DNA from 3 places in the Bacillus sp. JJ864 genome. Region 2 is predicted to be linked to each of the others. Evidence: riboswitches for the same ligand, from Rfam matches in the RefSeq annotation. Region 2 holds a riboswitch; each other region holds the start of a gene.
What was found. A riboswitch is a leader RNA that binds a small molecule or an ion and turns the genes downstream of it on or off. The one in region 2 is predicted to bind cyclic di-AMP.
Positions count from the first base shown of each region.

Region 1: it holds a riboswitch for cyclic di-AMP, as region 2 does, so the genes downstream of both, kdpA (potassium-transporting ATPase subunit KdpA) here and V7024_RS15055 (signal peptide protein) in region 2, are expected to answer to the same signal.
Region 3: it holds a riboswitch for cyclic di-AMP, as region 2 does, so the genes downstream of both, V7024_RS10235 (antibiotic biosynthesis monooxygenase) here and V7024_RS15055 (signal peptide protein) in region 2, are expected to answer to the same signal.

Region 1 is NZ_JBALLY010000032.1:12,172-24,570, reverse strand. It holds gene V7024_RS06385 (MATE family efflux transporter) at 1-192, shown strand, start outside; gene V7024_RS06380 (SMP-30/gluconolactonase/LRE family protein) at 341-1,198, shown strand; gene V7024_RS06375 (DUF1697 domain-containing protein) at 1,464-2,006, opposite strand; partial or broken gene V7024_RS06370 (MFS transporter) at 2,385-3,554, shown strand; gene V7024_RS06365 (DUF3995 domain-containing protein) at 3,646-4,068, shown strand; cyclic di-AMP (ydaO/yuaA leader) riboswitch at 4,181-4,320, shown strand; gene kdpA (potassium-transporting ATPase subunit KdpA) at 4,410-6,116, shown strand; gene V7024_RS06355 (DUF445 domain-containing protein) at 6,279-7,526, shown strand; gene V7024_RS06350 (response regulator transcription factor) at 7,594-8,229, shown strand; partial or broken gene V7024_RS06345 (sensor histidine kinase) at 8,234-8,395, shown strand; partial or broken gene V7024_RS06340 (sensor histidine kinase) at 8,390-8,506, shown strand; gene V7024_RS06335 (ABC transporter ATP-binding protein) at 8,617-9,555, shown strand; gene V7024_RS06330 (ABC transporter permease) at 9,581-10,690, shown strand; gene V7024_RS06325 (ABC transporter permease) at 10,692-11,837, shown strand; partial or broken gene V7024_RS06320 (acetyltransferase) at 11,895-12,071, opposite strand; gene V7024_RS06315 (phospholipase D-like domain-containing protein) at 12,198-12,399, shown strand, end outside.
Region 2 is NZ_JBALLY010000091.1:14,590-26,988, reverse strand. It holds gene V7024_RS15105 (SDR family oxidoreductase) at 1-621, opposite strand, end outside; gene V7024_RS15100 (NCS2 family permease) at 855-2,156, shown strand; gene V7024_RS15095 (patatin-like phospholipase family protein) at 2,191-3,045, opposite strand; gene V7024_RS15090 (MarR family transcriptional regulator) at 3,349-3,780, opposite strand; gene V7024_RS15085 (MFS transporter) at 3,975-5,162, shown strand; gene kdpDN (KdpD-like non-kinase potassium sensor) at 5,220-6,365, opposite strand; gene kdpC (K(+)-transporting ATPase subunit C) at 6,430-7,011, opposite strand; gene kdpB (potassium-transporting ATPase subunit KdpB) at 7,030-9,129, opposite strand; gene kdpA (potassium-transporting ATPase subunit KdpA) at 9,143-10,810, opposite strand; gene kdpF (K(+)-transporting ATPase subunit F) at 10,830-10,910, opposite strand; gene V7024_RS15055 (signal peptide protein) at 10,907-11,011, opposite strand; cyclic di-AMP (ydaO/yuaA leader) riboswitch at 11,110-11,253, opposite strand; gene V7024_RS15050 (hypothetical protein) at 11,786-12,022, opposite strand; gene V7024_RS15045 (hypothetical protein) at 12,040-12,399, opposite strand, start outside.
Region 3 is NZ_JBALLY010000056.1:912-8,766, reverse strand. It holds partial or broken gene V7024_RS10260 (hypothetical protein) at 1-396, opposite strand, end outside; gene V7024_RS10255 (DUF3967 domain-containing protein) at 594-1,133, opposite strand; gene V7024_RS10250 (amino acid deaminase/aldolase) at 1,353-2,525, shown strand; gene V7024_RS10245 (D-arabinono-1,4-lactone oxidase) at 2,513-3,829, shown strand; gene V7024_RS10240 (hypothetical protein) at 3,967-4,173, shown strand; gene V7024_RS10235 (antibiotic biosynthesis monooxygenase) at 4,222-4,518, opposite strand; cyclic di-AMP (ydaO/yuaA leader) riboswitch at 4,589-4,728, opposite strand; partial or broken gene V7024_RS24420 (methyl-accepting chemotaxis protein) at 5,262-5,780, opposite strand; gene V7024_RS10225 (PcsB-like coiled-coil domain-containing protein) at 6,587-7,747, shown strand.

The DNA of each region.
Region 1 (12,399 bases), on a different contig from region 2:
ACTATTTTTGCGGTTATATCGATTTGGCTTGTAGAAGTTCCGGTAGCTTATTTCCTTTCGTATCATACGAGTCTTGGAATAAAAGGAATATGGGTTGGGTATCCAGCTGCGTTTATTGTGAGTTTACTTTTACAATACGGATATTACAGGTTGTCATGGAAGAAGAAGCGAATTACGCGTCTTATAAGCTAAAGTTTATTACGTAGATAAGGAATTCCCTTCAGATAAGTGATTTGAAGGGGATTATTATGGTTCAAGGTAAAGAATATATGTCATTAATTCGAAACTATTACATGTTATCATTAAAAGACAGAATATTCTTTAATAAGGAGGGGTTAATTTGTTAAGTGAATTAGAACTAGTCATTGATGCGAAGGCTACTCTTGGAGAAGGGCCTTGCTGGGATAGTGAAAAGCAGTTATTGTATTGGGTTGATATATTGGAGAAGAAGGTTCATATCTATAATCCAATTACAAATGAAGATAAGGAAATCTGTCTAGGATCAGTGGTTCCGAGTGAATCTGGTGAAATGATTCTTGCTTTAGAGAATGGCTTTTATTTCTTAAATTCGGATACGGAAGAACTGCAAGCTATTTGTGACCCTGAAAGTCATTTACAAGAAAATCGTTTTAATGATGGAAAATATGATCCGGCAGGGCGTTTTTGGGCTGGTACTACAGACGCTGTTGGCATTGATGGAAAGGGCGCTCTTTACTGTTTAGATACCGATTTAACTGTAAAGAAGAAAGTAGAACATGTAAGTACTTCTAATGGTTTAGCTTGGTCACCAGACCATAAGTATATGTATTTTATAGATACGCCGACAAGAAAAGTGGTTCGTTTTGATTATGATAGTTGCACAGGTCATATTGAAAATTCACGAGATGTGGTTGTCATGCGAAAAGAAGAAGGATTTCCTGATGGAATGACAATTGATGAAGAAGGAATGTTGTGGATTGCCCATTGGGGAGGTTCTAAAGTATCAAGCTGGAATCCTATGAATGGAGAACATTTGCTAAGTATTCCTATTCCTGCTTTATATGTAACATCTTGTACATTTGGCGGAAGTGACTTAAATGAGTTATACATTACAACAGCCAAAATGCATACTACAGATGCAAGTGCTGGTGGAGTCTTTCGAATAAAAACGAATATAAAAGGATGTCCTACATATCGATTTAATGGGGAAGTTTACTAATTTAGAAGTGCAGCTTCTGATATAAATACAAGTTGAGAAACTGACATAAAAACCAGTTTCATTTTAGGGGAGACGAGAGCATCTGGCCGTACATAGAAGCGGTCAGGGCCTTTTTCTGCCACATGTGAGGTTTAAAACAAAGGGAGAAAACGAGTACAAGTTATGTTTTGACTGCATGGCTGCGGATTATATGTTAAAAAATAATTTAGACCCTATAGCTTACCTATAGGGTTCTGACCATAAAATTCGAACATGTTTATTTACGTCAAACTTGCATTGCTTTTACTAACGCGGATACTTTGTTGATCGTATTCCAGTTACGCGTTGTTGCCGTATTTCCAAGTTTTTGCATATTTTTTGCCAGCTTGGAATCCAAGATGCTTTGACGGAACAAGAAGTAAATTTCACGTCCGTGGATATGGTATTCATCGTTATTACGTTCACTGCTTACCAATAAATCAACCACCTTCTGCGGCGGTGCTTCTGTCAATACGGAAACGTGAATGCTTTCTCCTTTAGCTAGAGGGACATCTGCATATGGGCAATCTGCAATGATCCGCTCCAGTTCCTCGGCTGTTCTTAAGACAACGGTGATTGAAATGCCAAAATTGGTTCTGATTCCATCCTCGATTCGGAGGCGTAGCGATTCTGGATCCTCCTCCGATTTGAAAAGGACATTGCCAGTTTGAATATACGTTTGAACCTGGCTAAGGCCCATCGTTTCCAGGGTATGTCTCAATTCAGCCATCTTAATTTTATTGTGTCCACTTACGTTAATACCTCGTAATAATGCGATATAAATTACCATCCAGTCACCTTCAGTCATTTTTTGTTTTAGGTTGTAATTAACAAATTCGTTGATTTAGGGAAGGACTCCTTTTTTCGCAAAAAAAATAGTAGTTTTATATTCCAAAATTTTCTTATCATATGCTGTCTAGCTACACTATCTTTGGAGTAAGGGGATTCACTCAAAATTATGTTAAACTAAGAATAGAATTTGTAAGATTCGGAAATATTTTGTGATTCCTGTCTGAATAGCGATATTTAAATAAGTTATAACATTTATATACAGAAAGGAGGACTAAGATTGACCCTTAAAAAAGAAAGAAAGTTCAACTCATCGTTGCCCTCGAATGGAACTAGTGAAAAGTGGTTAGCAAGAGTCACACATTTACCTAGTTCTTATATGGTTTTTGTTTCTAGTATACTAATTTCTCGGCTCGGTGACGCTCTTTATACGTTTGCGCTTCCTTGAATTGCTTATGAGTTGACTGGTTCTGCAATAGTTATGAGTTCGCTTTTTGCTACTAGTGTATTACCTATTGTTTTATTTGGTCCTATCGTTGGCGTAATGGTAGACCGCTGTAATCGACGAAGGTTAATGTGGATAGCTGATTTAGGAAGTATGTTCTTGGTAGGACTAGTTCCAATTCTCCATTTTTTGGAGGTTCTCCAACTCTGGCATCTATACGTTATTTCTTTTATTTTAGCTGTCTTATCCATGTTATTTGATGTAGCTACTGTTACAGCAATTCCGTATATTGCAGGTCAAAAGTTAACAAAAGCGAATTCGGCATATCAAATGGTTAATCAGATTGCTAGTTTAGCAGGTCCAACATTGGCAGGAATGACAATCGTCATAATAGGAGGATTTAACGCGCTTTGGTTAAATGTCTTCTCCTTTTCCGCTACTTTAATTGTAGTATTACTCTTACCTGAATTAGGAGGAAATAAGGCCATCGTTAGAGAAGGTAATGTATTACAAGGCATAACAAGAGATATGAAAGAAGGACTGAAATGGCTGACGAATAATCGGCTAAACCTTGCTTTATCCCTACAAGCTATGGTTGGTAATTTTGGTGCCAGTGCTGTACTAGGAGTATTTATGTATTACTTGCTTTCAACATTACATTTAACTGCTGAACAAAGCGGTTATAATTATACTTTAATTGGAGTTGGAGGACTTTTAGGGAGCATGATTGCAGTCCCACTTGAAAGGTACATTCGACGCGGAATTCTTATCCCTGTTCTTCTAGGTATAGGTACTATCGGCTTAACTTATGCAATCTGGAGCAAATATTGGCTAGCACCTGGTATTGCTTTTGGCGTTGCAATGATCTGTAATATAGCTTGGAACACGATCGTAGCATCAATCCGGCAAGAAACAGTGCCTACCGATATGCAAGGAAGGGTTCTTGGCTTCTCACGAGTACTTACTCGTCTAGCTATGCCATTGGGTGCTTTAGTAGGTGGGATCATTTCTGCTTATAATCCAGTTGCAGTATTTGCATTGGCAGCAGCTGCAAAGGTTATGGAAGTTATGATTGCACTTTTTAGTCCTATCCGTAAGTTATGAGGAAAAGTTCTTCATTATATAGTTTCCTTATATAGGCTATAGAAAAGTAAGAGAAAAAATTTTTTCATAAGTACAAGTAGGAGGGAATACAATGGCATCATTTTTCATCATTTTAGGTGCGAGCATACTCGTGTTCATCAGCCTTATTCATATGTACTGGGGATGTGGCGGGTCTTGGGGAAGCAAGGTTGTTCTTCCGATGAAAAAGGACAGCGACGAATATGCTTTTGTTCCGCGGAAAATAGGAACTTTTGCAGTGGCACTTGCCATTCTATGTTTTGCTATGATTCTATTAGCGCAAAGTGGATACTTGGATTTCTGGAATCCGAGTCGTTATACAAAATGGGGATGTATGGTTTTAGTTGGGGTTTTCTTATTACGTGCAGTTGGTGATATGAAGTACGTTGGATTCTTTAAAAAAGTAAAGGGAACAAAATTTTCGGTGTATGATACGTGGTTATACAGTCCACTTTGTTTGTATATCGCTTTTATTTTTGTAGTGGCGGTTTATTGAGAGTAGTATGTGGAAGGAAAACTTTCGTTAAGGGAAGTTTTCTTTTTTGTATTTTCTCTCTTTACAATAAGAGTTTAGAAGAGTATATTAACAGACAAATGGAAAATTTTACAGCCGAATATCGCTTAATCCACTTAGGAGCGGGGGAACCAATTTTGTGCTTTGTCACTCGGGGTGAATCCTTTTTAGGTAGGGCTACTCTCAAGGTCCGAATCCGACAGCTAACCTCGTCAGCGTTTTGAGAGGGGGGACTTGTGTGTAAAAAACACTAGGTGCGGCCTAGTGTTTTCTTTTATTCTCTCTATGGTAAAAATTTACAATTAAACTTATCTCTATATTTAATGGAGAAAAATATAGAGATAACAGAGGAGAGGAAAAGAGTGAGTTGGCTTACAAGTCTAATTACAATTTGTCTGTTTGTAGTTGTCGCAAAACCGATGGGGGATTACATATACAATGTTTTTCAGCAAAAGGGACCATTTCAAAAGGTATTTGGTCCGCTAGAAAAAATTTTGTTTAAAGTAGCGGACATTAAAGGCTATAGTCAAAGCTGGAAGCGCTATTTGTTTTGTTTAATTATTACGAATCTATTTTTTATTCTTGTTGTGTATTCTATATTTCGGTTACAGGGGATGTTACCGTTAAATCCAAATCATTTTCCGGGAATGGAGCCGACGTTAGCGTTTCATACAGCCATTACGTTTATGACAAACGCGAATCTACAACATTATGGGGGCGAAAGTAATTTATCTTATTTCTCTCAAATGGCTGGGATAACGTTTATGATGTTTGCAGCACCTGCAACTTCAATGGCGATTGGGATTACGTTTATTCGTGTGCTAGCAGGTAAAAAAATTGGGAACTTCTTTGTTGATTTTGCTCAATCTATTATAAGGGTATTGTTACCAATTTCATTTGTAGCTTCGCTCATTTTTCTAGCACTAGGAACACCGCAGACGTTAGATTCTACAATTATCGCAAAAACGTTAGAAGGGACGGAACAGGTAATTCCCCGCGGGCCAGTAGCGTCTTTACTAGCTATTAAAGAACTTGGAGATAATGGCGGCGGTTTCTTTGGAACAGTTTCCGCACATCCTTTTGAAAACCCAAATATGATTAGTAATGTGCTGCAAATGATGCTGCAAATGTTAATTCCAATGGCATTTCCGTTTGTATACGGACGAATGGTTGGAAATCGGAAACAAGGAAGAATGTTTTTTGTATCGATGCTTATTTTGTTTATCGTTGGGTTTTCTACACTTGCCTTATCTGAATTGAAAGGAAATCCGCTATTAAATCAAATTGGTATAGAAAGTTCACAAGGAAATATGGAAGGGAAAGAAATGCGTCTTGGCGTTATATCTTCTGCTTTATATGCAACTGTTACAAGCGCTTCGGGGACAGGGGGCGTGAATACTACACATGATACGTTAACACCAATTGGAGGAATGGTCCCGCTCGTAAATATGCTTTTAGGAACTGTATTTGGCGGGATTGGAGTTGGATTCATGAACGTGATCATGTATGCAATGATTGCCGTATTTTTGGCTGGATTAATGGTAGGACGTACGCCAGAGTTTCTTAATAAAAAATTAGAAGGAAAAGAAATGAAATTAATCGCTATTACCATTGTGTCTCAGCCATTACTTATTCTTGGCGCTGCAGCAATTGCCTTTTCAACACATTTCGGAACAGATAGCATTTCGAATCCTGGTTTTCACGGTTTAACACAAGTTATATACGAATATACATCGTCTGCTGTGAATAATGGCTCCGGATTTGAAGGATTAAATGATAATACACCGTTTTGGAATATTTCAACAGGTCTCGTTATGTATATTGGCCGTTATTTTAGTATCATTACGATGCTTGCTGCTGCAGTTGGACTCAAAAAGAAAAAAATTGTACCTGAAACGATTGGTACGTTCCATACCGACAGTCGTTTGTTTGGCGGGATTTTACTTGGTACGATATTCATCGTAGGTGCTTTAACATTTTTACCGGTGCTTGTGCTTGGACCAATTGCCGAATTTTTAACAATATCATAAAATTATAAAGACGAGGGGCGCGTCAGCCTCTCGTTTTTATAATGAATTCTTTGTTGTTTCTAATGGCATTCATTATAGTATAGATATATGCTTTTGTTGAAGAATGTAATTGCTTTATAGATTGAAAAGTTTACTCTACATAAAGAAGGATGTGCAAATGGAATGTCATTACAATCAAAATATATAGCGGGAATTTCACTTGGAGTAATGGGAGTGGGGTTTGCCGCAACACTCCCGTTTCAAGGAACAGTAGCAGGTGGAATTATACAAGGTGGATTTGAAGCTGGTTTAGTAGGCGGGCTTGCCGATTGGTTTGCAGTTACGGCACTGTTTCGTCATCCGATGGGAATCCCAATTCCGCATACAGCGTTGCTACCAAAAAATCGGAAACGAATTACGAAAGGACTTGTTTCCACACTGGAAAATGATTGGCTGACGAAAGAAAGTATAACAAATAAAGTAAAAGAGATGCAGTTAGCACAAGTAGTATTACAAATTGCAGAAAGAGAGTTACAATCGGATAGCGTGAAAAAAGGGATTGTTACAATTGCTGAAAAAGCAATCCTTCAAATTAATACTGAAAAATTAGCTACTGTAATTGAAAAAGAATTAAAAACGTATTTGCATACGATTAACACAGAAAATATACTGCAAGTCCTTATTGATCAATTAGTTGTACAAGAATATGATGAAAAAACACTTGATTATATGTTAGTGAAAGCAAAAGAGTGGACAGCTCAAGACGAAGCACGTTATCAGCTTGGAAGTTTAGGCATGAAAGCGATGGAAAATATAAAAGTAGATGGATTTTTACAGTTTACGCTTAAATCCTTTATGAATATTGTCGATGAAGAAAAGATCGGAAACATTTTGCAGAAGTTTGTGATTAGTAATATTAGTAGTTTACAAAATCACGATAATAGCACAAGACAACTTATATTAAAGAAGATTCGGCAAGAACTTATTCATGTAAAGGAAAATGAAGCAGTATTACAGGAATTAGAGAATTGGAAGGAAAGTTTGATTGCAAATTGGGAAGCTAGTGAAAAAATAACAGAATTGTTGGAACAAGTACAGGAAAGAGCAGTTGCTTTTATTAAAAAAGAAGAGTTTACAGATAAATATCTTCTTTCATTTTTAATAACGCAAATGAATAAAGTAAAAGAAGATCCCGTAACGATTCAAAAAATGGAAGATTGGTTGCAAAAGCAAATTGTAACCTTTGTCGAAAACAATCATTCTAAAATAGGAAAGCTTGTACAAGAAAATCTTGATAAGCTAGATGATCAGACACTAATTGAAATGATTGAAAATAATGTAGGGAAAGATTTGCAGTGGATTCGTGTAAATGGTGCTGTTTGTGGCTTTATGATTGGGTTAGTTTTGGAAGGTTTAAAAGCAATTATATAATGAGTGAGAAGAAAAGTTATATGGGGGAAGGATGTGAATGTTAGTAAGGGAGTACTTGCTAACAACCATGAAAATAAAAGTGATAATCGCTGATGATAACTCATTTATTAGAGAAGGCATGAAGATTATTTTAAGTACATACGAAGAATTTGAAGTGTTAGAAACAGTAAATGACGGACAAGAGGCTCTAGAGTATTGCAAAAAATATGATGTAGATATTGCGCTTTTAGATGTGCGTATGCCGAATATGAACGGCGTGGAAGCAACGAAGTTAATTTGTGAACAAACAAAAACAAAGCCGCTCATTTTAACGACATTTGATGATGACGAATACATTTTAGATGCAGTGAAAAATGGGGCAAAAGGTTATTTATTAAAAAATAATGATCCAGAGCGTATTCGAGATGCGCTAAAAAGTGTCTATTACGGACAAACTGTGATGCAAGATGTAGTCCTTGATAAAATTAAATTAAACTTACAAGAAAATAAAGAAGAGTCGAAAATAGATACGAGTCTTTTCACAGAAAGAGAGCTTAGTATTATCGCTCTTATTGCGAAAGGCTTTTCGAATAAAGAGATTTCAAAACAGCTTTTTATATCAGAAGGAACGATTGCGAACTATATTACGTCAATTCTTAATAAAACGGGACTCGAGCATCGTACGCAAATTGCAATTTACTATTTAAAGGGAACCGTGGATTAAAAACATGGAATTTTGGATGATTATTAGTAAGCTGATCGTTTTCTTATACATCGTGTTCAGTTATGTCCATTCTAGTGTGACGAATTTACCATGGATTGTATTTGCTTTGCTTCTATATTTTTGTGTAAATGTTGCGATTTATATTTTCAAAAAAGATGCAGTGAAAAAAGGGCTCGGCATTAGCGGTATGGAAGAACGGACAGCTTCTATTAACGGGACGATTATTGTTGATGGTACAAATGGTTTTTCCGTGACAATGTTATTACCGATGCAATAAAGAATAAGTGAGATGAATGATCTCATATGAAAAGAATGAACTTATGCACTGAGCAGGTTCATTCTTTTTTCTTATAATAAGAGCAGAGAAACTGAAACAGGGGTGAAATGATGAACGCATTAGAAATAAAAAACTTAACGAAAAAATTTGGTGATTTCATCGCAGTAGATAATATGTCTTTAGCTATTAAACAAGGAGAAATATTTGGTTTTTTAGGCTCAAATGGTGCTGGTAAAAGTACAACAATTAATATGGTTGCTGGGTTATTACGAAGTAACGAAGGCGAGATTTGTATACTAGGGAAAAATATAAAAAAGCATAATCGTTTTGCAAAAATGAATATCGGTATTGTCCCGCAAGATATAGCAATTTACGAAGAGTTAACAGCCTATGAAAATGTAAAGTTTTTTGCAGGATTATATGGTTTACGAGGGGCGGAATTGAAAGCGAGAGTAGAAGAAGCTCTTCAATTTGTAGGACTTAGTGATAAACATAAAAGCTACCCAAAAAATTTCTCTGGTGGAATGAAGCGAAGACTTAACATCGCTTGTGCGATTGCGCATCAGCCGAAGTTAATTATTATGGATGAGCCGACAGTAGGGATTGATCCGCAGTCAAGAAACTACATTCTCCAGTCTGTTCGAAAGTTAAATGAAATGGGGAGCACAATCATTTATACAAGTCACTATATGGAAGAAGTGGAGGAAATCTGCACGAAAATTGCGATTGTTGATCATGGAAAGATTATTGCAGAAGGAACGAAAGAACAGTTAACAGCGATCATTACTGATACGAAAGATATTTGGATTGAAGTGAAATCGCTTGAAAATATGAATGTGAACCAACTTAAAGAAATTAGCGGGGTTAAGGCGGTTCAAATAGAAGAAAACATAATTAAAGTGAATTCCGATACAGGAGTGAACAATTTAAATAAAATCATTCAATATTTTATTAGTCACGATGTAGAAATACGATCATTAGAAGAACAGGCACCAAACCTTGAAACAGTGTTTTTGACATTGACGGGAAGAAAATTACAAGATCAATAGTAAATAGAAAAAGGAGGTTCACCGCTTGAACATCTTCAATATTGCTATCACGCAAATTAAAAGAGAGTTTCGAGATATAAGAACATTAGTTTTTATGTTAGCATTCCCAGTTGTGCTTATGCTCATTTTAGGAACAGCTTTAACAAATGCATTTAATAGTGACAATCTTTCTATTAAAAATATACAAGTATTATATAAAGATGAAGCGGATAGTAAGTTCTCGCAGTCATTTGAAGCATTTATAAAAGAAACAAGTAAATCGGGAATTCATTTTAAAAAAGTTTCTACGGATGTAGATGGAAAAGAAGAAGTGAAACAAAATAAATATGCTGGCTATGTAGAAATGAATCAAGATGGCGTGAAATTATATGAGAGTGATCGAAATAGCATTGAAGGAAGTATTGTTGAGGGGATGCTTACTACATTTATCGATAAGTACAACGTAGCAGTAGAAGTCGCGAAAGTAGATCCAGGGAAAGTGAGTACAGTTATTTCAAGCGGAAATCATGATGATTATATAAAAGAGACATCTTTACAAGCTGCTAAAAAACCAAGTTCTATGGATTATTATGCGGTTGTAATGACGACAATGATTGCCCTGTACGGAGCGATGGGGGCGAGTTTTCTGATTCGCGGAGAGCGATTGCGAAAAACAGGAGATCGTTTAATCGCCGCGCCTGTTAGTAAAGCGGAAATTTTCATTGGAAAAGTATTTGGTAGTCTTGTCACAAATGGACTTTGTCTACTGCTTGTTATTTTCTTTAGTATGTTTGTGTATCAGGCAAATTGGGGTGAACATCTTGGCGTAGTGTTTCTTATTCTACTGACAGAAGTATTACTTGCGATTAGCTTTGGGTTAGGAATGGGATATATTATGAAAACAGGTGAGGCAGCTAGAGCAGTTATTATGGTTGTTGTACAGTTAGCTTCTTTTTTTGGCGGAGCATATTTTGTAGTCGAAGAAAATATGGTTACAAATATGTCGCCATTAACATGGGCAAATACAGCGATTATGAAAATAATTTATGCAAATGATTTAGGGGCAGCATTTCTGGTAATTTCTTTAAATCTTGGAATTTCAGCATTGTTTTTATTGATTGCGATTATCGCATTACGCAGACGGGAGGGGCTATAATATGAAAGATATTTTATGGCTCATACAAAAAACATTATCTGTACTTTTGAAAAATAAAAAAGGGCTACTTATTATTATTGGATTGCCAATAGCAGGAGCATTAATTTCATTTATGATTTATGGAAATGTAGGACAGGGGACATTACGTATTGGGATTGTAAATCATGAAAATCATTATATAGCAAGTGATACGGTGAAATTTATAGAGGGATTAGACCATGTAAAAGTAAGTAAAATTCAATCATCAGAAATAGAAGAGAACCTTGCCTCGAAAAAACTTGATGCAGTAATTACGTTAGATTCAGGTTTTTCGCAAAGTGTTCGAGATGGCAAGCCGAGTCACATTGAAATCTCCTCCATTAAAGGTGCGCAAATCACAGGTTTTATCAAATCTTATTTGTATAATTATATTGATAATATAACGGCAATGAGTAAAGTAGCACAAGATGATCAAAGTAAGTTTGACAAGATGTATGCAAGCTATCAAAAAAATTCATTCAAGTTAACAGCTCATACGCTTAAGGATACTTCGAAAAATAAAGATATGACGAATCAAACAGTTGGTTATCTCATGATGTTTATGCTATTTTCAGCGATGAACTTTTCAGAACTCATTTTGAAAGAAAAAGAGAACAGAACGTATTTTAGATTATTATCAACACCAATAGATGGAAGGAAGTATATCTTATCTAATGTAGCTGTTAATATGCTAATTTCAATCGTACAAATAGTTGTAACAGTATTATTTATGACGAAAGTATTTCATATTGACCCAAATATGCCGTTAATTGTTATGATTGGAGTATTGATGTTATTTGGCTTAATCGCAATTGGTTTATCGTTAGCAATTGTATCTTTTGCGAAAAATTCAACTTCTGCAAACGCAATGCAAAACATCATTATTACACCTACATGTTTGCTTGCGGGATGCTTCTTTCCGTTTGAAATTATGCCAGCAACAGTGCAAAAAATAGCTGAATTTCTTCCACAGCGTTGGTTGTTAGATACAATCACGAAATTACAACAAGGAACGCAGTTCGCAGATTTATATTTAAACATTTTAATCTTATTCGCCTTTGCAATTTCCTTCTTCTTAATTGCTATTTATAAATTTGGTCGTAATAACGATGCTCGAAATTTTATTTAATAAGGATATAAAAGGGGTACAGTTGAATGCTGTACCCCTTTTGTGTATGGGTTCATTAAAGTATCTTTTGTAGTATTGATATGCTTTTATATAAAACCGCATTATGAAAGGCTCGTATACAAATGCTGAGATTCCAAAACTCCAATCACCTGTACCAGGAATAATACTATTACTCATCGAACCAAAAAGACCGGGAATAAAGACGATGGGTATTTTCACTTTAAGATTCTTCATATGTTCCTCCTTGTATGAAGAAATAATGGTAAAAAGAAAATGAAACGTTCTGTAAACGAGCATTAAAAGCAACTTCTGTTGAAATACTATGTAGAGACAAATTATTTTGTACGGAAGGAAAACGAAATGGTGAAAAAAATACTTCGGATTATTTCTATTATTATTGCTATATTAGTTTTTCTGCTTGTTTCGATGCATGTTGATGTAACACTAGGAAGAAAAATAGAAGCGAAAAAGAATCAAACGAAAGAATATGAACCTCACTATAGTGATTTGCAATTATATGTTGATGGGCAATCTTTGTATCAGCAGCTATTTTCTGATATAA
Region 2 (12,399 bases):
TGAACGTGTGAAGGAAACAATCGCTCCTTTTGTTGCCGAATAATCAATGAGCTGCTCATTTCCTTCATACGCCGTAATGGAAGTAGTGTTCACAATGACATCACCTTGTTTTAAATGAGCAAGTGCAGCTTTTGTTATATAAAAATACGAGAAGATATTAATCCGAAACGTCTTTTCCAGCTGCTCTGCTGTAATAAATTCTAAGCCTTGCTGCGGATATTGCTGCGCGGCATTATTCACAACAATATTTAAACCTCCCAATTGCGTTGCAGCCTCTGCTACAACTTGCTGGCAATGCTGTTCATCACTTACATCTCCCGGAAATAAAAAACACTTTACACCTTGCTGTTCGACCCAACGCTTCGTTTCCTCTGCATCTTCATGTTCATCTAAATACGCAATGGCTATATTGGCTCCCTCTTTTGCAAAAGCAATCGCTACTGCTCTCCCAATTCCGCTGTCTCCTCCCGTAATCAGTGCGGACTTCTCTTGAAGCTTCCCGCTTCCTACATACTTCTCATCTATACATTTAGGGCGTGGATTCATGATTTTTTCAATTCCCGGCTGTTTCTCTTGATGCTGAGGGGGCAGTGTTTTCTTCGGTTGTTCTTGTTGTGTCATACTATAAAACCTCCTTATCATATGTCTTTCTTATGATGTACGAAATCAAAAAATATACTTAATTCTTACAAAAAACGAAATATATACATAGAAAACACGTTTAACATTCGAAATTTAGCCATAGAAAACCGAAAAAATGAATTTATTTCTCTAAAACTCTTGCCAAAAAACAAAATAACGAATATTATATATAACTGTTGTGACAATTATTCGTAAAAAGAAAGGATGTTTTTATGTTTAACCTTTCAAAACATCAAACTTCTATTAAAACTGAAATTATGGCTGGTATTATTACCTTCTTAACAATGGCATACATTATCGTCGTAAACCCAGTTATCCTTGGTGATGCAGGTGTTCCATTTGAACAAGCATTTACAGCAACAATCATCGCTGCTGTTGTCGGAACATTATGTATGGCATTCTTTGCAAATTTACCAATTGCAATTGCACCGGGTATGGGATTAAATGCTTACTTTGCTTACTCAGTTGTCAAAACTCATGAAGGCATGACATTTGCAATTGCTTTCTCTGCTGTATTCGTAGCAGGTATGATTTTAATTTTGCTATCATTAACTTCTTTCCGTACAAAATTAATGGAAGCTATTCCTGAAAACTTAAAACATGCCATTACAGCTGGTATCGGTTTATTTATCGCATTTATCGGCTTGCGTCTAACAGGCATCGTTACGAAACATCCTTCAAATTTAGTTGGACTTGGAGATCTTCACTCTCCGTCTGTTTTACTTGCATTAGCTGGACTTGGGATTACGTTAGTACTGATGTCTTTAAACGTGAACGGTGCATTATTTATCGGTATGTTATTAACAGGAGTTATCGCTTACTTTACTGGACAATTAACGTTTTCAAACGGAGTTACCTCTCTGCCAGGTTTACCAGAAGGCGTAATTGTTTCTAATCCAATTACAGCAGTGTCTGATGTCATTCACTACGGATTATATGGCGTTGTCTTCTCGCTCTTCCTTGTAACACTATTCGATACAACAGGCACACTACTTGGCGTTGCACAGCAAGGCGGCCTTATGAAAGATGGCAAGCTTCCAAATTCCGGACGTGCTCTTCTTTCCGATTCTATTTCAGCAACGATTGGTTCTATGTTTGGGACAACACCAACAACTGCTTATATTGAATCTGCGGCTGGTGTTGCGGCTGGTGGTCGTACAGGCCTAACAACATTAACTGTTGCGGCATTATTTGCAGTAACTGCATTCTTCGGACCACTTGTCGGTGCAGTATCTGGCGTTTCAGCTATTACAGCTCCATCATTAATTATTGTTGGTAGCTTGATGATGGGCGCAGTTCGTCACATTAATTGGGATGTATTTGATGAAGCTTTTCCAGCATTTTTAGTCATTTTAAGCATGCCGCTTACATCAAGCATTGCAACAGGTATTGCGCTTGGCTTCATTTCATACCCGCTGATGAAAGTGGCAAAAGGACAATTCCGTGCCGTTCATCCGCTTGTATACTTGTTTGGTATTTTATTTGCTTATCAGTTAGTATTCTTACCGCATTAAAAAAAGGTGACTCATATTACTTTGAGTCACCTTTTTACTTACTTAGAAATTGCACCAAACCATCATACATTTTCTCAGCATCTCGAAATCCTTGTTCATATAAACGTTGTAATTTATCTGGATTCTTCTCCATACGATCCACTTGTAATTGCTCTGTCGGCCGAATCACAAATATATTTCCAGTCGCTTCTTCTTTCTCAATATAATGAAGAGTCTCATTATACACTTCGTAACGAGTTAGCATTGTCTTTACTAGATTAGGATAATTTTTATATACTTTCCCTGCAACCCATCCTAATCTTGATTTTTTCTTCATATAGCCTTTATTCCTTGTCAAAATAACAACGGATTTTCGGTAACCGTCTTCCTGTGCTTTTCGAACAGGAATCGGATCTGAAATGCCGCCATCCAATAACTTTTTCCCGTCAAATTCTACAACAGGTGCGACAAAAGGCAATGAACTCGATGCCTGTAATACTGTTAATGCCTCTTCTTGTGAACGGCCTTTTTCAAAATAGACAGGTTGTCCAGTTTCACAATCCGTTGTTCCGACAAGAAATTGCTGCTCCGTATTGAAATACGTTTCAAAATCAAATGGTACATGCTGCATCGGGATTTCACGAAAAATAAAATCCATATCAAAGAGCTGACGCTTTTTCCAAAAGTTTTTATACGATAAATATCTTGGATGTGTCACATATTCAATGTTTACTGTTTTATTTCTTTCTTTTTGTCTTGAAAGATACGACGCTGCATTACACGCACCCGCTGATACACCAACCACATATGGAAAATGCAAATCGTTCTCCATAAAATATTCTAATACACCAGCTGTATATACGCCGCGCATACCGCCGCCTTCTAATACTAAACCCGTATTTTCAAGCATGGCTCTCTCTCCTCGTTTTATATAAATCGATTTTCATTTTTCAACATATAAGTCACTGCTATACAGAATACAACATGACCGCCACTTGCTTTCTCTCTTTGTTTGAAACCTCGCATGTGGCAGGAAAAGGCCCTGACCGCTTCTATGCACGGCCAGATGCTCTCGCCCCCTAAAAAGAAAGGGGTTTTTATGTTGTTTTTTAACTTATATGTAATAATTCATGTTGTTAACTATCTCTTTCTATTATATATAAAACTGTTGAGAAACCATATTCAGACGACTTGACTGAAACGAAATATTTCTTTATTTCCTCTTCGTTCCTATATGCATCGTTACATCCGCTATGAATTGGTGAATAACCTCCAACTCTTCTTTTGTATATTTATCTAAAAGTGATAACCACTCTTCTTCCGCTTCATTATGTAACGCTTCATGAGCATGATATATTTCTCTTCCTTTGTCTGTTAAACGGAAAAATATTTCTTTTTGGTTGTTCAACATTTTCATCTTTTCAACAAAATTCTTATTAAATAATTTTGTACAAATTTTAGAGATGGCCCCTTTTGTCATTCCCATACTTTCAGTAATTGCTGTTACATTCATCAAACCTTGTTGCCCTATACAAGCAATCACATGTAATTCTGATAATGAGATATCACTTATCCCAATTTCACTAAAAAACTGTTCATGTACTTCTTTCATGTACTCTTCTTTCTTATGAATAAGTGCTTGCATATCGACTAATATTTCTTTTTGTTGCACTGTCCGGTTCACTTTGTTTCCCTCCAAACACAATTTACGTTTCCTTAGAAACAATTATACTTTATAGTATGCCACATTAAAAATAGAATTCACACTATCTATTTACAAAATAGAAAATCATGTTAAAATTACTTTAGTTTCCAAGGAAACTAAAAGGAAGATTATTTATGACAACTACAACAAACCGAACACCTATTTTCTATGTCATTTGTATTAGCGCTTTATTAGGCTCTCTATCTCAAAATATGTATACTCCTATCTTACCAATGATTCAGGGGTCATTTCATACATCATTATATTTGGTCAATCTTACTGTTTCCGTTTTTACTTTTGTACTTGCGATTATGCAAATTGTATACGGTCCACTTATTGATACAAAAGGAAGGAAATCCATTATCATTCTAGGTCTATTGCTGAGTTTCATCGGCTCAATAGGTTGTGTATTTTCACCAAACATTTATATATTTCTTATTTTCAGAGCCATTCAAGCTTTTGGAACAGCAGCTATCCCAGTTGTTTCAGCTACCATAATTGGAGATTTATATGAAGGAAATGAGCGCGGAAAAGCAATGAGTATGTACCAGACGCTTTTAGCGCTGGCACCTGCTATTGGTCCTTTATTGGGGGGCTATTTAGGAAATCGAAATGGTCACGTTTCTATCTTTCTCTTTTTAGCAGCGATTAGTATCATTTTATTACTTATAAACATTGTGTTACTTCCAGAAACAAAACCAGTTTCTTCTATAAAACAGCAAGCAACAAAACATTACTTTCGCGTTTTACAAAGTAAGATTGGTTTTACCATTGTCATAATTGGTTTTATGCAATTTTATCTTTATTTTTGCTTCCTTGTCTTTTTACCATCCATGTTAAAAACTTTATTTCATCTTCATCCACATACAATTGGGCTATTCTTTGTTCCCATGTCATTATGTATGATGTTAGGTAGTTATTGTTATAAAATGTTACAAAAGAAAATCCAGACAAAACAGGCTTTACTCTTTACAAGTTTCTTTCATATTGCATGTATCTTATTATTTTCTATCACCTATAGCATGAATGTCCCTATCCTTATTATCGTCATTTCTTTATACGGATTCAGCATGGGATTATCAATGCCAACTCATACAACTTTATTAACAGAAGAATTTGTGACTGAACGTGCAACTGCTATTGGCATCTATAACTTTATTCGCTACTTCGGAATGGGAGTAGGTCCACTCCTTGGCAGTTTTCTATTATTTGATCAAAATTACTTTTGGATTTTCTTTTCGGGATCCATAGTTTTTCTATTGTTTCTCTTATATGCGATGAAGAATTTCATTCATTTTCATACAAGAAAAGAAGAAATCTAGAATTTAGTAGATATAAAAAAGAATCTCTAAAAAACCGCTTTTAGAGATTCTCTTTCCCTACCCCCGTTGATCCGCCACAATATGAATATCAATGTTCTTCGTCAGTCTCATAATTTCATTTACAATGGAACCTTTTCGAATTTCTTCCCATCTCGTTCTTGCTGATTGTCCAAGTAAAATTTGCGTAACTTGTCGCTCTTTTGCCACCTTAATAATGACATCTGCCGGTTTACTACCTTTTGCTTCTTCTAATAAAAAGGTTGCATCAAATTGATTCGTTAACGCTTTCCATTCTTCAATAACTTGTTTTTTTGCTTCTGATATAGATTCAATCGTTTCTCTTTCTACATTTAGTACATATAATTCTGCATTTAAACGGTTTGCCATGCGCCAGCCGCGGCGAATGAGCTTTTCTGCCGTAGAACTATACTGCACGCAAACTAGAATTTTTTCCTTCACTCCAATTGGTTCCTCAGTAAATTGACTAATTTTCTCGTCCATATCATCTGCAACTTCTCGAAGTGATAATTCGCGGAGTGCTCCTAAATTATTTAGCGTAAAAAAGTGATTTAAGCTCCGTTGAATTTTTTCTTCCTTATATATCTTTCCGTCCATCAATCGTTTTCGAAGTACTTCTGGCGTTACATCAACAAGCTGAATTTCATTTGCTTTTTGTAAAATGAAGTCAGGAACGCGCTCTCTTACTTTGACCCCTGTAATTTGCTCGACGATATCGTGAACACTTTCCAAATGTTGAATATTAAATGCAGACAAAACATCAATGCCAGCATCCAATAATTCTTCGACATCTTGATAACGTTTTTTATGTTTCGAACTAGGGATATTCGTGTGGGCTAACTCATCTACAATCACAACTTGCGGTGCCCGTTTTATAATTGCTTCGACATTGAGTTCTGGAAACACTTTCCCTTTGTAATGAATCTCTCTTAACGGAACCGCTTCTAACTCAGCAATCGCCTCTTCTGTTTCTTTTCGGCCGTGCGTTTCAATAAGACCAATTACAACATCAATGCCTTCTTTTCGCATCTCTCTAGCATCAAAAAGCATTTTATAACTTTTTCCGACTCCAGGAGCTGCTCCGACATAAAGCTTTAATTTCCCCCGATTTTGTTGACGAATATATTCTAAATATTCTTCTGGCGTTCGCCTTTGAAACGTTGGCTTATAGTCATCTGCATACATCAACATGCACCCTTTCCGACCAAACAATGCTACCTCAATCTAAGCGATTGAGGTAGCATCGTTATCATTTCATCATTTTTTGTAATTCTACATTTAACTTCAACACGTTGACGCGATCTTCTCCAAACAATCCAAGTGCTTGCCCTTCTGTTTGCGATTCAATCAGCTTATTAATTTTTTCTTTCGGAATATTCGTTATTTTAGAGATACGATCTACTTGTACGTAAGCCGCTTGTGGACTAATGTCTGGATCTAAGCCTGAACCTGAATTCGTTACTAAATCCATTGGAACTTCCGTAACAGGAACTGCTGGATTTTCCTTCTTCCAATTTTCCACACTCTCTTCTACACGTTTTACTAAATCTGGATTAGACGGTGCATAGTTGTTAGAGCCAGATGCTTCTGCTTTATATTCTATACTAGAGACACGTCCATGAAAATAACGTGGGTCTGTAAAATTTTGACCAATTAATTTCGATCCAATGACTTCATTTTTTTCATTATATATTAGACTTCCGTCTGCGTTATCTTTCATAACCGCTTGCGCAATTCCTGTAACTAGCAGTGGATAGATGAGCCCGCATATAACAAGAAATGTAAAGGTGATACGAATGACAGGTGAAAGTATCTTTTGTTTTTCAAACATTTTCATTTCCCCTTTTCTTTAAATGAACAATCCTACAAACATGTCAATCAGCTTAATACCGACGAACGGAACAATTACTCCGCCAAGTCCATAAATGAATAGGTTACGTCCTAATAATGCATTAGAACTCATCGGTTTATAAGCAATCCCTCTCATTGCTAGAGGAATAAGCATCGGGATAATAATTGCATTGAAGATAAGCGCTGATAAAATCGCTGACAATGGTGAATGCAATTTCATAACGTTCAGAGCTTCCATTTGCGGAATTGCCAATGTAAACATCGCTGGGATAATTGCAAAGTATTTCGCAATATCATTTGCGATACTAAATGTTGTTAGCGCACCGCGCGTCATTAATAGCTGCTTACCAATCCCTACAACCTCAATAATTTTCGTTGGGTTTGAATCTAAGTCAATCATATTTGCTGCTTCTTTCGCTGCTGCTGTACCACTATTCATCGCTAGACCAACATCGGCCTGTGCTAAAGCTGGTGCATCATTTGTACCATCACCTGTCATCGCAACAAGCTTTCCTTTGTCTTGCTCTGCTTTAATAACCGCAATTTTATCTTCTGGTTTACATTCTGCAACAAATTCATCTACACCAGCTTCTTTCGCAATGGTTGCGGCAGTAAGCGGGTTATCACCTGTACACATTACTGTTTTAATCCCCATTTGACGAAGCTGTTCAAATCGTTCGCGCATACCTGGTTTTACAGTATCTTTTAAATAAATTAATCCGTAAATACGATCATTTGCTGCAACTGCAAGCGGTGTACCGCCTTCTTTTGCAATTAAATCGGATTTTTGATTTAAATCTTTCGGAACCATACCGCCTTGCGATTGTACCCATTCAATCACAGCACCAACCGCACCTTTTCGTACTTTTACACCATCCGTTAAGTCCACACCGCTCATACGTGTCTCAGCTTTAAATGGAACAAACTCACCTTGCTCAGCAAGTGTACCGTTATAAGAGAGTGCTTTTGATTGTACGTATTCAATAACCGAACGTCCTTCTGGCGTCTCATCTAACACGGAGCTAAGCGCCGCCCATTTTGCTACTTGCTCAATTGTTTCATTTCCTACTGGTAAAAGCGTATGTGCCATGCGATTACCGAATGTAATTGTACCTGTTTTATCTAAAATAATTGTGTTAATATCACCAGCTGCTTCCACTGCTTTACCGCTCATCGCTAACACGTTAAACTTCGTTACACGGTCCATACCGGCAATCCCGATTGCCGATAATAGCCCACCAATTGTTGTTGGAATTAAACAAACAAGAAGTGCAACGAGTATAGCTGTATCAATTTGAAAACCAAGATAATTCGTAAAGAGTGGTAATGTCACAACAACGATTAAGAAAATAAGTGTTAAACTCATTAAGACCGTATTAAGAGCGATTTCATTTGGTGTTTTTTGACGAGATGCCCCTTCTACTAAAGAAATCATTTTATCTAAGAAAGATTCACCAGGATTACTCGTAATTCGAATTGTAATTTCATCACTTACTACCATTGTACCGCCGGTAACGGAGCAAAAATCACCGCCAGCTTCTTTCATAACTGGTGCAGATTCACCAGTTATGGCTGATTCATCGACAGACGCTAACCCGCGAATGACTTCTCCGTCACTAGGGATCATTTCACCTTGTTTTACAATAACAACATCGCCTTTTTTCAGTTCAGTTGCTGAAACTCTAGCAACACTTCCATTTTCTTTTATTACATTTGCGAATACATCTTTTTTCGACTGCTTTAAAGAATCAGCTTGTGCTTTCCCACGTCCTTCTGCTAATGCTTCTGCAAAATTAGCAAACAAAACAGTGAATAATAGAATAAGAGAAACCGTTATATTGAACCACCCTGGGATACTACTAGATCCATTAGGTAAAAATGATAAAATTAATGTTAGGAAAAACCCTATTTCCACCACGAACATAATCGGATTTTTCACCATCACTCGCGGATTCAATTTTGCAAAAGATTCTTTTATCGCATTTGTAATAATGTCACGATCCATCGTTTTTGCTTGTCTTACTTCATTTTCGACTTCCGTTTTTGGTGATACAATCGATTGATTCGGTTGTTTATCTTTTACCACTACAGGTTTCATCATGTACCCTCCATTACTTCAATGTAAGAAATTCTGCAATTGGTCCTAACACTAACATTGGGAAGAACGTTAATGCCCCTACAATTACAATTGTTCCAATGAAAATACCGCCAAATAAACCGTTATCTGTTCGGAATGTTCCGATTGTTTCTGGTACTACCGTTTTCTCTTTTAATGAAGCCGCTACAGCGAGCATTGTAATTAAGCTAAAGTAACGCCCTGAGAACATCACGATACCAGTTGTAATATTCCAAAACGCCGTATTGTCTGCCAAACCTTCAAAACCGGAACCGTTATTCGCTGCCGAAGAAGTATATTCATATACAACTTGTGTCAAACCATGAAAACCGGAGTTTGAAATAGCATCTGTTCCGAGATGAGTTGAAAGAGCTAATGCTGAAAATCCTAAAATCAGTAAAGGATGAAATAGTATTGTTACCGCAATTAATTTCATTTCCTTTCCTTCAATCTTCTTCCCTAAAAATTCTGGTGTACGTCCCACCATTAATCCCGATATAAAGACCGCGATGATTGCGTACATAATAATATTGATAAATCCTGCACCGACCCCGCCGTATACTGTATTTAACATCATATTTACAAGTGGTACGAGTCCTCCGATTGGTGTCAACGTATCATGCATTGTATCAACAGCACCTGTTTCCGCTGCAGTTGTTACTGTTGCGTATAGTGAAGAAAATACGGTTCCAAAGCGGACTTCTTTTCCTTCTACGCTGCCTTGAGTATGCTGCATTCCCATTTCATTTAACGCTGGGTTTCCATGTAACTCTGACGTTACAATTGTTGTAAACCCCATTAAAAATACGATGAATAAAGAAACGAAAAGAACGCGTCCTTGTTTTTTATTCCCTACCATTCTTCCGTATGTGAATGGTAAAGCTGTTGGTAACAGCATCATAAGCATCATTTGTAAAATGTTACTGATTTGACCTGGGTTTTCAAATGGATGCGTTGAGTTTGCCCCGAAAAATCCTCCGCCGTTGTTCCCTAATTCCTTAATAGAAACGAAAGAAGCAACCGGACCACGTAATATACTTTGTTTCACACCTTCAATTGTATGAGCTGTAACTGCTCCTTCTAACGTTTGCGGTACACCAAGTGCAACGAAGATCAATGCTGCTATAAATGCAATTGGGAGAAAAACTCTCGTTAAAGCACGTGTAAAATCTACGAAGAAATTTCCAAGTTCTCTCCCTGCTAAACCTCTTATAAAAGCCATTACAATCGCTAATGTTGTTGCTGGTGCTGTAAACATTAAAAACGTAATTCCGATTAATTGTGATAAGTACGAAACACCATTTTCACCGCTGTAATGCTGTAAATTTGTATCTGCCATAAAACTAATCGCTGTATTAAAAGCCAGTGTAGGTTCCATCCCCTCAACATGAGCTGGATTTAATGGCAATACACCTTGCAGGCGAAGTATGAAATAAACAACAACAATCATAAATCCATTAAGCGCAACTAATGATAATGCGTATTGCTTCCAACTCTGGTTATAAGGTTTCACACCGGAAATTTTTAAAATAATATTTTCAAAAGGTCCGAACACTCTATCCAATTTGCTATTTCCTTGAAACGCCTTCTCTAAATAAATCCCGGTTGGCTTTGCAACAAGAACAAATAATAACATTGTGACCAAAACGGCAATCCAAATCATAATAAACCTTTCCCCCTAATTAAAACTTTTCTGGATTTAATAGCGCATAAACTAAGTACACAGTAAGTAAAGCAACAATAATTGATACTGCAATAGTCATTGCTTCTTCCCTTCCTTCACAACATGATCCGACCATCTTGCAAGACCAATCATTGATCCAACTAACACAATTAAAATTCCTATCATAGCGATATCTAACATTCTTCATCCCTCACTAAATGTAAAATTTTACCATCGAAAGCATAAAAAAGAACACTGAGGATCTACTCAGTGTTCGAAAATGAACAACACAAAAGTAAACCTCCTCTCCAAACGCTTACGAGGTTAGCTGTCGGATTCGGGCCTAAAGAGTAGCCCTACTTTCATCATGAAAGATTCACCCCAAGTGACAATGCACAAAATTGGTTCCCCCGCTCCATTTCTGGACTCAGCGATATCAGGTTGTTTTTTGGAAATTTTATGAACAATTTATGAATGTAAATATACTCCTCTACATTTCGCTTGTAAAGAGGTAAAATAACGAAAATATAAAAATATAAGACCTTTTAAACGCTTACATTGAGGATAAATACATCTTTATCATCTTTTTTCTTTGATTTTCTTCCTTTTTCATTATGTATACGTTCTTTTACAAGTGAAAAAAGAAGATTATCTCAATAAATCAAATACAACAGGACCCGTTTTCCTCCCTTTGTTTGAAACCTCGCACGTGGCAAAAAAAGGCCCTGACCGCTTCTATGCACGGCCAGGACCTCTCTCTAAAAAATGCAGTTTTATACCTTTTTTTCAACATGCACATCACTGCCACGCTGAATTCAATAGGACCCGCTACTTTGCTTGCTCCCTCTGTTTTATACTTCGCGCGTGGCACAAAAGGCCCTGACCGCTTCTATGCACGGCCAGAGCCTCTCGCCCATCTAAAAAAGAGGTTTTCATGCTAGTTTTTCAATTCATATTGATAAATAACCTTCTAAACTATAAAAAAGACCGTAAGTTACGACCTCGAATATATACTTGCACCAATTCTGCATGCTGCTTCTCATATTCGATAATATCTTGTTCTAAATATAAACGGATATCTTCTGGCGGAAGAATCACATATGGCTTCGGAAAGAATGGATCATGTTCTGCTAATTCATGTACTCGTTCTAACGATAGTGCCCAGCGCTTTGCTAACTCGCGGCAAAGTAATACTTTCATCGTTTCTTTCATATCCGATTCCTCCGCCCCTACTCTAAAGTCAAAAACGAAATATTATCACAAGTTGTAAACACCACTAATTTAATTCCAATCGTTTCATAGAGGTGCTTTGGATATTGTTTATTTCGCGTGACAACTGTAATAGGCGCGGTAAAAGAAGAGCGAATACGTTCAGCGAAGAAGCTAATTGTAGACAATTCATCTCCTAGTAAAATCGCTTTGTTAATTCCTTTGCATATGTTCACAATCATGCTCGGATCATCCGGACAACAATATGCTTGTTGAAACCCACATGCTTTCACTTCACTTACCACATGCTCACTTGCTGCAAAAATGACCATTTCACTTTGAAACGGTGCTAAATCCTTTAAACTCTTTACTTTCGCAGC
Region 3 (7,855 bases), on a different contig from region 2:
GCGATTATTGTCCGTTTGTTCTAGCCTAACGAAGGTAGATTCCTTCTGTACTTCGTTAGAAAAAACTTTCTCATCTGAATCTCTATCGTCCTCATTTTGAGGTGAATTACTAGTGTGATCTGTCTCAATTGATTGTTTCGAAATATTACTTTCATTTTCTGAATTCGGAGGGTTTTCATTTTGTGATTGGTTAGAAATACTATTTTTAACTTCTACTTTAGAAGAATCACTCTCACTTGATTTTTCAGAATATTTATTCTCATGTACATTCGCTACATCATCATGGGACTTTTTCAAACTTGTTTTCTTGTTTTGACAACTAACGCATAGGAATACTGCAACCAACACAACAGTTAGCAAGAATATTAAGCGTTTTTGTTGTTTATTTTCTGTCATAAACTACTCCCAACGCTCAAATTTGAGCTTTCCTTTTTGTGCACAATATTTAACATAATAAAATCGTCAAAAAAAGTCTAGCATTTTCAACAAGAAAGGAAAACATACGTGATTCCACTAAAAATAAAGTGAAACTTTAATCAGTGGAGGTCATGCTGCCCGCGAATTAAGAAATAAATATGTATATAAATGTAATTTCAGTTCTTTTCAAAAAAGAAAACTTTCCACCAAGGTTTTTTCTTTGATTTTGCTATTTCTCTTTTTACATTTTGCATCTCTCTAAGTAATTGTGCTAATGTACGATCTCTTTCTTCTATTGCGATACGTTCTTTTTGTTCTAAATGTTCATTTAATTTTTGCTGTAGCTTACTTATCTCTTTGCTTTGTTTCTGAAGCATCTTCAAAAGATCTTGATGAACATTATTTTCTTTTTCAAAATGTTGATGTATTTCTAATAATAGAGGGTCATCATTACATGTACTCCTCTTAACTACCGTTGTCGTGGGATTGTTATAAGCTTTGGTCAAAATCATTTTGATTTCTTCTTTATTCCTTCCTTTTTTATACCATTGTCTAACCTCTTGTAGTGTAGAAATACATGTTTCATGAAAAAGATAAACTTCTTCTTCTTTACGCATAATTAAACATGATTGATAATCCTCTACATAGCGTTTTACCGTTTGAATAGGTATAGATGTATTTCGAGCAATTTCTCGAAGTGTAAGCCATTTCTCCATGCCTTCTCACCTTTTCAATTAATTTATTACATAACATAAAAATAGATTATATCATTTATTCATAATGTTAGTAATAAACGAATAGGGGGGACAACACTCTCTATATAATATGTGAAAAAAGTTTCTTCGATGAGAAGGAACTTTTTTTCTTTTGAAGAGGAAAATTTCACTTTCTTTCCAATATATATATAAGAAATATATACAAGGGGAGGGCGAGATGTGGATCGTAGAACATTTCAAGGGCTTTCCATGCCATGTGCATTTCTTAATGAAGATGCATTAGAGAGAAATATTCAATCTATTATTCAGCTTCATAAAGGAAAACGTGTTCGGATTGCGAGTAAATCACTGCGCTCTGTTTCAGTGATGAAGAAAATTTTACAATCACATGCTTGTTTTCAAGGAATTATGTGTTACTCATCAGTGGAAGTTCTGTTTTTAATTGAACAGGGATTTGATGATTTATTGCTTGGATATCCGATTTGGGATGAAGAGGCTTTGAAGAAAATAAGTATACTTACAAAACAAGGATACAAGATTACTTGCATGGTAGATTGCGAAGAGCACATTCTGTATTTGGAGCATATTGCATTGCAAGTAGAAGGAACGTTTCGTATTTGTTTTGATATTGATATGAGCAGTCGTTTTTTGGGCTTTCATTTTGGAGTAAAACGGTCTCCTTTACGTACTGTAGAACAAGTATTACCAGTAGTTGATAGGGTTTTACAATCATCTTGTTTGAAAATAGATGGTGTTATGGGTTATGAAGCACAGATTGCAGGTGTAGGGGATAATGTACCAAAACAAAACTTCCAAAATAAAGTGGTTTCTTATTTAAAAAGACGTTCAGTAAGAGAAGTTGCAAACAGACGAGGGTTAATTGTACAAGCATTAGGGCAAAAAGGAATTTCATTACGTTTTGTAAATGGCGGAGGAACAGGGAGTATAAAGACAACCGTTCAAGATGAGTCTGTTACAGAAATTACGGTTGGGTCTGCTTTTTATTCTCCGCTACTTTTTGACTATTATAAAGACATTGCATTTGAGCCAGCAGTTGGATTTGTATTACCAATTGTCCGTCAGCCAGAACCCCATGTTTATACCTGTTTAGGTGGAGGATATATTGCATCGGGAATGACTGGAAAGGATAAGCAACCGCAGCCGTATATGCCAAGCGATGCAAAATTACTTCCATTAGAAGGAGCAGGTGAAGTGCAAACACCTGTTTACTATGAAGGAACAGAGCAATTAAGAATGGGGGAGGGGATTGTGTTTCGGCATAGTAAAGCAGGGGAGCTATGTGAAAGATTTTCTTTTTTATATCGTATTTCTGGTGGTGAAGTAGTAGGAAAGTATCGAACATATCGGGGGGATGGACAATGCTTTCTATAAGGGGACGACAGTGGCGAAATTGGACAGGGAATGTACAAGGAGTACCGCAGCATACGATGTATCCGAAAAGCATTGAAGGGGTTGCTCAGGCTGTAAAATTTGCAAAAGAAGTTGGAAAGCGTATTCGTGTAGTTGGTTCGGGGCATTCGTTTACACCACTTGTTCAAACGGAAGAGATTTTAATTTCTTTAGATGAATTACAAGGGATTAGCGAGATTGATCCACAAACATTAATCGTAGAAGTATGGGCAGGTACAAAGCTGTCTCAGCTAGGTGAAATATTACAAGAGAACGGATATGCACAAGAGAATTTAGGGGATATTGATGCACAGTCTATTGCTGGGGCAATTAGTACAGGAACGCATGGAACGGGGATTTCATTGGGAAATTTAGCAACACAAGTTGTGGAAGTAACAGCTGTTCTTGCATCAGGAGAAGTGATCACGTGTTCCGAAAAAGAATATCCACAATATTGGAAGGGGTTTCAATTGTCACTTGGTATGCTAGGTATTATTGTAAAAGTTAAATTAAAAGTCATTCCAGCATATTCTCTTGCTTATGAAAGTAAAAAAGAATCATTTGCTACTGTTATGAGTAAATTGGAAGAATATAAGAAGAATCGTCATTTTGAATTCTTTATCTTTCCATATTCTGAAGATGTTCAAGTGAAAATTACAAACGTAACGAAAGAAGTTGGAGGAGAACTAAAGTGGCATAAACTCAAAACAGCTTTAATCGAAAATATGGCTTTTGCATTGTTATCAGAGAGCTGTCGCTTTTTTCCTTCCATAAGTAAAAGTGTTAGTCAATTATCAGCAAAGGGAGTACCAAATACCAAAATCGTAGGTCCAAGTTATAAGGTGTTTACAACTGCTCGTAATGTCCGTTTCTATGAGATGGAATATAGTATTCCAGCAGAATCTATGAAAGAAGCAGTAGTGGAAATTTATCATCTCATTCACGAAAAAAAATTTCAAGTACATTTTCCTATTGAATGTCGCTATGCAAAAGGAGATGATATTTGGCTTAGTCCGTCATATGGAAGAGATTCTGCTTATATTGCGGTTCATATGTACAAAGGGATGCAGTACACTCCTTATTTTCAAGCAGTAGAACGGATTTTTCAAAAGTATGAAGGACGTCCGCATTGGGGGAAAATGCATACAATGACATATGATACGTTGCAACAAGTATATCCAAAATTGCATGATTTTTTAGAGGTGAGGCAAATAGTAGATCCAACAGCAATGTTTTTAAATCCATATTTGGCAAAAATGTTTTTGTTTAATGAAGGCATAAAGTGATACTTCCATAAGAACTATAGTTATCCTACTTAGTGTTTAGAATAATATTGAATTCCATTTTAAACAGCTTATAATTTAGATATGGCATGAGAGTAATTTTGAGAATTGATTCGGGGATAAGGGGGAGGTCACAAATGATGAAATATGAAATGTTTTTAGTAAATGGAGAGTATGTAACAACGTTTACTAGTGCATGGCAATTTAAAGAAGGAGAACAAGTCTTTTTTAAAGATGAGAAAGAGCAAGAAAAACGTAATTTTAGCATTGTTAATATAACACATGATGTGTTTCAGAAAAATGAACATGTGATTCACTTATACTGTCAGGAAAAGAAAGTATATTAATTTTAAAAAGCATGGAAGTTATATGACTTCCATGCTTTTTTTGTTAGTTTACTGATGGAGCTGAGCTGCATTGGACTTGGAAGAAATGATATACGGTTGAATTTGCTGCTGCCACGTAATAGTAGTAGATTTCTTTTTATAAGTGAGCCATTCCCGATAATCCTCTTGCGTTTTCCATAATGTGCGAATGAAGAATTCTGTATGATCCCTCTCATGTTTTGTATAGGAAACTTCTATATTAATAAAACCTAGCGTATTAGGAGTTGGGTAATATTGTTGTAATGTTGTTAGTACTTCTTTTTCGCAATTTCTTTTTATATAAAGCATGTTGGTCACAATGAACATAACGGATCCCTCTTTTTCTTAGTAGTAAAGTAATAAGATAAGTATCGTTTTTCTTCAGTCATAACATAAGTAATCCCTCCAGTTATGCTTACGAAGTTAGCTGTCGGGTTCGGGCCTTGAAGGGTACCCTACTGTTATGATTCACCCCTAGTAAGCCATTGCTTACAATAACGGTTCCTCCGTTCCATACGGATTCAGCAAAAAGTATTTATCCCGCTATTCGTGGGCAGTAATACTCCCACCTCAAAATTCTGCAAAAGCATTGTCCAGTTCCAGTGGCTAGAATGTTCGGTGGCTTCGCTTCTTCCTACGAGGTAAAAAACACCTCTACGTCAGAAGCTCCATCCCCCTCACATTCTGGACGAGCCACTTCCACATTTCTTTGTTGTCCAGCTCTAGCGGCTAGAATCTCCGGTCGTTTCGCCCCCTCGGACGAGGCAAAAAGCGCCTCTCTGTCAGGGGCGCGGGCGTCCTGCGATTCTGAGCGAGCCGCTTCCGCTTTTCTAAAGAAGTTAGGTGGGAGATAAACTGCCCGTAAAAGCCCGATTGGTGAGGGCTGATAATCAGTGGGGGATGAAGAAAACCCCCACTGATTAAAGTTTCACTTTATATAAAATATAATACTATTCAGAAAAAACAGAGTAAATGTAAGGATAACGACAATTTTTTACAAAAAATGAAGTGAGATACAGAATAATGAAAAGCCTGAACCTATCGATTCAGGCTTTCTATTATTTCTTTGTTCAAATTAGTGCTTCTAGACTTGTAGATAATTTTGTATCTACTTTTTGAGAGTCATTGATATGTTTTACTAGAGTATCATTTACTTTTTTGAACATGTGTTGTGTTTTTGTAAACTCACGTAATACGTCTTCGTTACAATGTTTTTGCTGTTCGATTGATTCAATCACATTTGTAGCGCCTGTTTGTAATGTTTGTACCATCGTTAAGATGTTTTCAATTTTTGCATTTGTATCTGCGCTTACTTCAACACCTTCATCAACAAGGTGAAGATTATCTTTTGTATTTTCATATGCTTTTTCAATTTCTTCTTGAATTTTCTTTGTTAAATCTCCAATATTTTTTGTACTTTCAGCAGTGCTTTCAGCAAGTTTTCGAACTTCGTTGGCAACGACTGCAAATCCTTTTCCATGTTCACCAGCACGAGCAGCTTCAATGCTTGCATTTAAAGCAAGTAAGTTTGTTTGAGCAGCAATATTTTGAATCACTTCAACAATTTGTTCAATTTCTTTTGAGCGCTCACTTAAGTGATTCATACTATTAGACGTACGTTGTGACTGCTCACCTAATTTGTTAATAACAGTAAGTAACCCATGAACGGAATCTTTTCCTTCATTTGAACATGTTACAATTTCTTCAATAGCTTGAATAAGCCCTTGTTCTTTGTGAAGCATATCATTGTTCAGCTCGTTGGAACGGTTTGTACTTGTCGTTACGCTGTTAAAACAGTCACTTAACTGTTGAACTAGATTTTGTAGCGTATGATGTTGGCGATTGACTTCTTCATGTTCACTGACAATAGCTAAGACGTTTCCATGTAATGAAGTGATGACCTTTTTGTGTTCTTGTTCTTTCTCATGTAACTGATGTTCTAATTCCTGTACTTGATTTTGTAACTGAGCAATTTCTTTTTCCAGTGATTTGCTTTTTGTAAACATAGTCTTCTCTCCAAGCTTCTGTAATTTTATTTTCATAATAGGTAGTGAGATTTTTTAAAGTTCATTTTATCCTGCTGCTTGCAAGTGGTGGTAAAATATCCCAAAATTCAGATAAATAAAAAGGAATAACTAGAAAACTGATTATAAGAGTCCGATTTGTTCAATGAAGAATAAGGAAACTCCCTACTTAGAAATTTTTCACTTTATATTGAAATTGTAGCATTATTTTTAAATATATCTATATAAAAATTAAAAAATATTTGAATAAGTTTATTACAATTTTTTCATGATTCGTTATATTTCGTCATGAAAAATAAACTGTATTTAATGAGTTTGTAAACAAACTGTAAAACAAATCATGTATAAATGTAAGAGAAGGGAGTCGGATTATGAACTATTTTAAGCGTATCAGTAGTCTTGTATTAGCTGGATTTATTTGTTTCAGTGGTACAGTTGCTGTAAAAGCTGAGTCAAACGACGAGAAATTAAACAACATGCAGCAGCAATTGCAAAATAACAATAATGACATGCAGCAAAAGGAACAAGAAAAACAAGCTGTAATGAAAGACATTGAAGGAATTCAAAAAGAATTAACGGACTTAAATAATACAATTACAAAAAATAAAGAAGAACAAGATGCAATTCAGCGTAAAATTAATGAAACGCATAAACAAATTGAGCAAAAAAAGCAAGAGATTATTAATTTAGAAGAAAAAGTACTTATGCGTAAAGATATTATGAAAAAACGTATGGTCTCTGTTCAAGACAGCTCAAATGTAAGTTTAGTAGTAGAAGTAATTGTAGATTCAAAAAACATTGCAGATTTCCTGCAACGTATGACTGCAGTTTCTACGATTATGGATGCAGATAAAGAGATTCTTCGTTTACAAGAACAAGATCTTCGCCAAATTGAAGCCGATAAAAAGATAATTGATGAAAAAGAAAAGTCTTTAGAGGGCGATAAACAAAAATTAGCAAAAGCACAAGCTGATTTACAAGAAAACTTAAAGAAACGTCAAGATAATTTACAATCTGTACAAGCAAAATATAATCAAATTTCTAGTCAGCTTACACTTGCTGCGCAAGAAAAAGCAAAGATTGAAGCAGATATGAAGGGTGTACAAGATACAATTGCTCGTGAACAACAAGCAGCTGCAGATCGTGAAAAAGCGCAGAAAGAACAGTCACAAGCACAGGCAGTAAACAATACAGTTCCAGAAAAGCCAGCAAAAGGCGGGGGACGTGAAATTTTCGTAACAGCTACAGCTTATACGAACGATCCAGCAGAAAATGGGAAACAGCCGGGAGAGCATGTATACTCCAGATATGGAGGATATGATTTAACTGCTAATCCAAATTTAAAATTAATTGCAGTTGATCCAGCAGTTATTCCGCCATTATCACGTGTATGGGTAGAAGGATATGGTGAAGCGATTGCTGCTGATACTGGTGGTGCAATTCAAGGGTATAAAATTGATGTTTTCGTTCCAGATAAAGCAGCATCTAGTAAGTGGGGCGTAAAAAAAGTTCGCGTTACTATTTTAGATTAAAGTAAAAATCTACTTTGCAAAGGCAAAGTAGATTTTTTTGTTATTAAATGTTAAGTTGAGTTTACATTTTGTGAAGTTTAGCATACAATAATGGTAAGAGGTGGTAAA